2 regions of the Ascidiaceihabitans donghaensis genome follow, and region 2 is predicted to be linked to the other one. Evidence: riboswitches for the same ligand, from Rfam matches in the RefSeq annotation. Region 2 holds a riboswitch; the other holds the start of a gene.
What was found. A riboswitch is a leader RNA that binds a small molecule or an ion and turns the genes downstream of it on or off. The one in region 2 is predicted to bind thiamine pyrophosphate.
Positions count from the first base shown of each region.

Region 1 (3,409 bases), 1.5 Mb from region 2:
GGCCTAACGCTTCCCGCTTGACGATTCCGAGCCCGCGATTTACCCAAAGCCATGGCGGGCCTGTAGCTCAATTGGTTAGAGCAGAGCGCTCATAACGCTTTGGTTGCGGGTTCAAGTCCTGCCGGGCCTACCAAACCTCCGCCCCGCTTCAGTTTTTCGGACCGAAAATACCGCGTGCGCTGTCTTCATCCGAACGCTTTAAACGCCGGTCTGATGCTGTCAAACCTTCTCGTATCTGCGCGTCACTTTCGATTTCTGGCAAGTCCAGCTTTTCGCGTGACAACAAAATTGCCCGCGCACCTGTCGATCCATCAAAGCGGTAAATGTACAATTCCGGCCAATCAAAATGCCCCCCATCGCGCAGATTTTGAATGTCGGCGATAAAATTGTGGCACTGGTAATTTTCCATCAACAACACAAAACGATCCGACAGGTTCACCATATTGGCCAAACCGACGAAATGGCTGACAGCAGTGTGGATATGCATCAAAACCGCCTGACTGTAGACAAACTCCGCCCGAGGCCAATGCCGCGACAACGGCATTGTAATGTCTTGTAAAGCCACCGCATCTTTCAGTTCCGGATGCCGCGACATCGCCATATCAAGTTGGGTTTGCCCCCTGTCTCCGCCGGTGAAGGCAATCTGGGGAAACAGGGTTTGACCGTTGGCCACGTGATCCCCGCCACCACAGCCCACCTCATGCACAGACTTGGGTTGCAATTGGCCTATAGCTTCCAAAATCAACAAGTGGTTGGGGTGCATATCCGAACCGGACACCGTGACATGGCCAGACGCCGCATCAAAACCCAATTGGTCATTCTGCGCCACGGCCTGAAATTGAGATTCAATGTCTGTCTCAATGCGCCGTTTGTAGCTGTCTTCAGTGTAGCTGTTCCAATCAAAATCATCGTCGTAGAATTTGCGTGACTTGTAAAAAAGGCGTCCCAACAATGACATATGCGCAGTCCCTGACATTAAAGTTTCGCGCTACTTAGACCAGTTTTTTGTCTGTGTCGTGTATTTTTAGCCGCTTCATTCTTTTTTGGGCCTTCAACCAAACCACGGATGGCACTGACGCTGCGCATTTGAGCGGCTCATGCAATTTGACAGTGAAAAATGGTTGAACACTTACAGCGCGAACTCCCGATGCCTGCGGTTGGAACGGGCCTATTGCTTCGATCCCTTGCCACTTTCAAAGCTTAACTTCGGAAAATTCAGGCCAGCGCGTCTGCGATCATTTATCCATTTGACGCGTCTGCACGATCCCTCTAACGATAGGGCCATAACTGTTGGGGTGCCCCTATCCGGGCTGAGATGCACAAGCTGCAAACCCATTGAACCTGAACTGGTTAGGACCGGCGGAGGGAACAGCTTGTGGACATCGATTCCGCATTGGCCATTCCGTTTTGCCGTCCTGATCCTTGAACCAAGGCACGATGACATGGTGGCAAAAGCGTTAACAATTGCCGGGTCCGATTCCGGTGGCGGGGCTGGCATTCAAGCGGATATCAAAGCCTTTTCGGCTATGGGTGTTTACGCGGCCTCCGTTGTGACGGCAGTTACTGCACAAAACACCAAAGCGGTGACAGCAATCCACCCGATCCCGGATGATATCGTTGCCGCGCAGATCAAGGCAGTTCTGGACGACATCCAGATTGACGTGGTCAAGATTGGAATGCTGGGAACTCCATCGCTGATTGCAGCGGTGGCAGATGCGTTGGCGGACTATGGCGGGCCAATTGTTCTTGATCCCGTGATGGTTGCTAAATCGGGCGACACACTGCTGGCCGACAGCGCGATAAGTGCATTAAAGTCTTCGCTGTTCAAACGCGCGACCTTGCTGACCCCAAATATCCCCGAAGCAACAAAACTTGTCGGTGGAGGCAGCCCGCAGGTGCAGGCGAATGCGCTACTAGAGCTGGGTGTCGGTGCGGTTTTGATGAAAGGCGGGCATGCAGACGGAAAGACCTGCACGGATTATCTTGTCACGAAAAAAGCCACGAAAGAATATGCGGCCCCACGTATAAACACCGGCAACACCCATGGCACGGGATGTTCCTATGCCTCGGCTATCGCTGCGGGCTTGGCGCAAGGTATGGTTTTGACTGATGCGGTGTCGCGTGCCCATACGTGGCTGCACAACGCGATATTGCACGCGGACGCATTGCATGTCGGGCAAGGTCATGGACCTGTTCATCACTTTCACGCGTTATGGACATGAACGGCCCTTACACCATCATCGGTGGCGGCGTTTGCGGCCTTGCCATGGCTGCAGAACTTTCGTCACGCGGCGCAACGGTCACGGTTCTTGATCCAAAAGGTGCGCCCGGGGATCATGCCTGTTCTTGGTGGGCCGGCGGCATGCTGGCGCCAGATTGCGAAGGGGTCAGCGCCGAGCCCGAAATCGTGCAGCAAGGCCATAAAGCCTCCGCATGGTGGGAAACCCAAGGGGCAGCCGTCCATCAAAAAGGCACGCTGGTTGTAGCCCTTCATCGCGATCAAAGCGATCTGGCAACCTTTGCACGCCGTGCACCGACCGCAAGACCTATGTCCAGATCGCAGATCGCCGCGTGTGAACCGCATCTGGCGGATCGCTATTCCAAGGCGCTGTTTTTGGCAAATGAGGCGCATCTTGATCCCCGCGCCACCCTTATGGCTCTGCATGGCCGGCTCAAACAAAGGGGCGTGCGTTTTGAAGGGTCTGTTGTGGGGCAAGTGATTGACTGCCGCGGCCTTGCCGCACGGGACACCCTTGCAGATTTGCGCGGCGTGAAAGGCGAAATGCTTGTGGTGCGCTGCCCCGATGTCACACATTCGCGCCCGGTCCGGCTGCTTCATCCGCGGTTCCCGCTATATATCGTGCCGCGCGGCGATGGGGTTTTCATGCTGGGTGCCACCCAGATTGAAACGGGCGAGCGCACCCGCCCCACCTTGCGCTCTGTCATGGAATTGATGAACGCGGCTTACGCTCTGCACCCCGCGTTTGGCGAAGCGGAACTGCTGGAAATCGGCGTCGATGCGCGGCCTGCGTTTCCCGACAACCAGCCCCGCATCCGTCGGATTGGGGATGTGATTTATGCAAATGGCCTGTTTCGGCACGGTTTCCTGCTTGCACCTGCATTGGCGCAGATGACGGCAGATCTGGTGATGGACGGCAAAATTCCGGAGGTTTGGTATGAAGATCATCGTGAACGGTGAAACACAAGTGACCAGCGCGGCCACGTTAGCGGCGCTGCTGGACGCCCTTGGACAGGGCAAAGCCAAAGTGGCCACATCCGTAAACGAGGTGTTCGTGCCCAAGCAACAGCGCACGGAGCACAGCCTGCATGACGGGGATCGCATCGAAATCGTTGCCCCCCGACAAGGAGGATAAGATGCCTGTATTCTACGGCACCGAAGTGACGTCCC
Region 1 covers NZ_OMOR01000001.1:1,790,418-1,793,826, reverse strand. Annotated here, with positions in the region: tRNA gene ASD8599_RS09020 (tRNA-Ile) at 57-133, shown strand; gene ASD8599_RS09015 (hypothetical protein) at 149-958, opposite strand; TPP riboswitch at 1,282-1,385, shown strand; gene thiD (bifunctional hydroxymethylpyrimidine kinase/phosphomethylpyrimidine kinase) at 1,443-2,222, shown strand; gene ASD8599_RS09005 (FAD-dependent oxidoreductase) at 2,219-3,199, shown strand; gene thiS (sulfur carrier protein ThiS) at 3,177-3,374, shown strand; gene ASD8599_RS08995 (thiazole synthase) at 3,376-3,409, shown strand, end outside.
Region 1: it holds a riboswitch for thiamine pyrophosphate, as region 2 does, so the genes downstream of both, thiD (bifunctional hydroxymethylpyrimidine kinase/phosphomethylpyrimidine kinase) here and thiB (thiamine ABC transporter substrate binding subunit) in region 2, are expected to answer to the same signal.

Region 2 (3,409 bases):
GTGAACATAGGCGTCGCATACCCGATTGCGGTGGCTTCTGGCAGGGGGATCAACATCAAACCGCCAAAGGTCAGGATCATCGCCGAGGTTCCAAACACCCCCCGCCAAATGTGGTTGAGCAGATTGTTGGGGATCAGACCTTCACGCAATTCGCCGCGTTGGGCCAACCAAAGTAGAATCACAGGGATCGCGCAAGACGAGCGGAAGAAAACAGCCTGTCCTGGTGGTACTTCTTGGGTCGCTTCTTTGATCATTGCGGCCATGCACATGAACAGGAACACGGCTGTCAGTTTCAGCGCGATGGCGGTGCTGGGGCGGTGTTCTATGTGGGGTTTGTCCATTTTTGGCGTGGAGCCTTTGGTTGGTTTTGGATTGGGGCTCTGCCCCAAACCCCGAGGTTTATTTGGCGAGATGAAGGGGGATCAGCCTATATGGCCTTGGTTTTCGCCTTGTTGGCCGCGGTGCATCAGGATGTGGTCAAGGATCACGCAGGCCATCATGGCTTCACCGACTGGAACGGCGCGGATGCCGACGCAAGGGTCGTGGCGGCCTTTGGTGATGATGTCGGTTTCCTCGCCCGTTTTGGTGATGGTTTTACGTGGGGTGGTGATTGAGGAAGTGGGTTTTACGGCGAACCGCACCACCACGTCTTGCCCTGTTGAGATCCCTCCTAGGATGCCGCCTGCGTGGTTGTCTGAAAAGATCGGGCCATCTGGCCCCATGCGAATCTCGTCCGCGTTTTCGGTGCCCATCAGGGTTGCGGCGGCCATGCCTTCGCCGATTTCCACGCCTTTGACGGCGTTGATCGACATCATGGCGGCGGCGAGGTCTGTGTCGAGTTTTGCGTAGACTGGTGCGCCAAGCCCTGCAGGCACGTTGCGGGCTGTGACCTCGATCACCGCACCCACGGAGTTTTGCGATTTGCGGATCCCGTCGAGGTAGGTCTCCCATTCTTTGGCCGCCTCAAAGCTTGGCACCCAGAAGGGATTTTGGTCGATGGCGTCCCAATCGAAGGTGCTGCGGTCGATATGTTTTTCGCCCATTTGCACCATGTAGCCGGTGATTTTCAGGTCAGGGGCCAGCAGTTTGATCGCTTCGCGTGCGATGCCGCCTGCTGCCACACGAGATGCAGTTTCACGGGCAGAGGACCGCCCGCCGCCGCGATAGTCGCGGATGCCGTATTTCATCCAGTAGGAGATATCGGCATGGCCGGGGCGGAATTTTTCGACGATGTCGCCGTAGTCCTTGCTGCGCTGGTCGGTGTTTTCGATCAGTAGCTGGATGGGGGTGCCGGTCGTCTTGCCCTCAAACACGCCTGACAGGATTTTCACCGCATCGGGTTCTTTGCGCTGCGTGACGTTCTTGCCAGTGCCGGGTTTGCGCATGTCGAGCCAGACTTGCAGCATTTCAGGCGTCACGGGCACGTTCGGCGGGCAACCATCCACGGTCGCCCCAATAGCTGGCCCGTGGCTTTCGCCCCAAGTGGTGACGCGGAACATATGGCCGAAGGTGTTGTATGACATGGAGCTTCCCCTTTATGCGTTCTGTAACTGCGTGTGCGCAGGCCCTCAAGGGGTTTTGCCTTGCGCGTCTTTGCGCGACCTCCTATGCAGGCGCTACCTCGGGGGGCTTTTTCAAAAGCTGAGATTGCAATTCTGCTGACCCGTTGAACCTGAACCGGCTAACACCGGCGGAGGGAAGGTAACGGCAACAGCCCCCTTTTCCCTATCGCCGCAAAAGGAGGATGCCATGAAGTATCTTGCATTTGCAGCGGGCGTTTTGACTGCAACCTCGGCACTTACCGAGACGCCTGAACTGACTGTTTACACCTACGATAGTTTTGTCTCTGACTGGGGCCCCGGCCCTGCTGTGAAGGCGGCGTTTGAGGCGGAATGTGCCTGCACGCTGAACCTTGTGGGCGCTGGCGATGGCGCGGCCCTTTTGGCGCGTGTGAAGCTGGAAGGCGCGCGCACCGAGGCGGATGTGGTGTTGGGTTTGGATACAAACCTGACGGCAGCGGCCAAGGAAACTGGCCTGTTTGCGACGCATTCTGTTGAAGCAGAGTATGCCCTGCCAATCGAATGGTCCGACGACACATTTGCGCCCTACGACTGGGGGTATTTCGCTTTTGTGCACAACGCGGATGAGGCGGCGCCCACCAACTTCAAAGCGCTGGGCGCGAGCGACAAAAAGATCGTGATCCAAGACCCCCGTTCTTCGACCCCCGGTCTGGGATTGTTGATGTGGGTCAAGGCGGCTTACGGCGACGAGGCGGCGGATGTTTGGGCCGAACTGGCGGACAATGTTGTCACGGTCACTCCTGGCTGGTCCGAGGCGTATGGCCTGTTTCTGGAAGGTGAGGCGGACATGGTTCTGTCTTATACGACCTCTCCGGCCTATCATTTGATCGCCGAAGAAGACGCAACCAAAGCGGCTGTGGCATTTGACGAAGGGCATTATTTGCAGATCGAAGTTGCGGGCAAATTGAAAGGCTCTGACCAACAGGAACTGGCGGATCAATTCCTGCAATTCATGGTGTCGGATGCGTTCCAGACGATCATCCCCACAACGAATTGGATGTATCCTGCGGTGACACCTGCGGGCGGTTTGCCCGACGGGTTTGAAACACTGATTTCACCGGACAAAGCGTTGTTGGTCCCAGCGGATGAGGCAGATGCCTTGCGTGATGTTGCGTTGCCTGAATGGCAAAACGCGCTTTCCAAATAAGCCATAGGCTTGGGGTCAGCGCCGCGGTTTTGATCGCGGCGCTGATCCTGTCCGCATTGCTCGCTGTGGCGATGCGCGCGGAGGGTGAATTTGCCATGACGCCTGCCGATTGGGCGGCGCTGCGGTTCACCATTTGGCAGGCGATCTTGTCTGCCTTTTTTTCCTGTTTGTTTGCCATTCTTGTCGCTCGTGCCTTGGCGCGTCGTCGCTTTGCCGGGCGGTCGTTGTTGATCACGCTTTTGGGCGCGCCTTTTATCCTGCCTGTGATCGTGGCGGTTTTGGGCTTGCTTGCGATCTTCGGGCGCTCTGGTCTTTTGAATGATGCCTTGCGTGCGTTTGGCTTTGAAACAGTCTCTATCTATGGGCTTTTTGGTGTTGTTCTGGCGCATGTGTTTTTTAATTTGCCGCTGGCCACGCGCCTGATGGTGCAGGGCTGGCAAAGCGTGCCGGCTGAACGGTTTCGTCTTGTGGCACAACTGGGCATGCCACCACGCATGGTATTTCGCCTGATCGAATGGCCTTTGATTTTGCGCATTGTGCCGGGGGCCTTTGCGCTGGTGTTTGTGATTTGCCTGACCAGTTTTGCGGTTGCCTTAACCCTTGGCGGGGGGCCGCGTGCGACCACGATCGAGCTGGCGATTTATCAGGCGTTTCGTTTTGATTTTGACCTTGGTCGGGCGGC
Region 2 covers NZ_OMOR01000001.1:274,388-277,796, forward strand. Annotated here, with positions in the region: gene ASD8599_RS01375 (DMT family transporter) at 1-341, opposite strand, end outside; gene aroC (chorismate synthase) at 423-1,523, opposite strand; TPP riboswitch at 1,613-1,716, shown strand; gene thiB (thiamine ABC transporter substrate binding subunit) at 1,750-2,727, shown strand; gene ASD8599_RS01390 (thiamine/thiamine pyrophosphate ABC transporter permease ThiP) at 2,703-3,409, shown strand, end outside.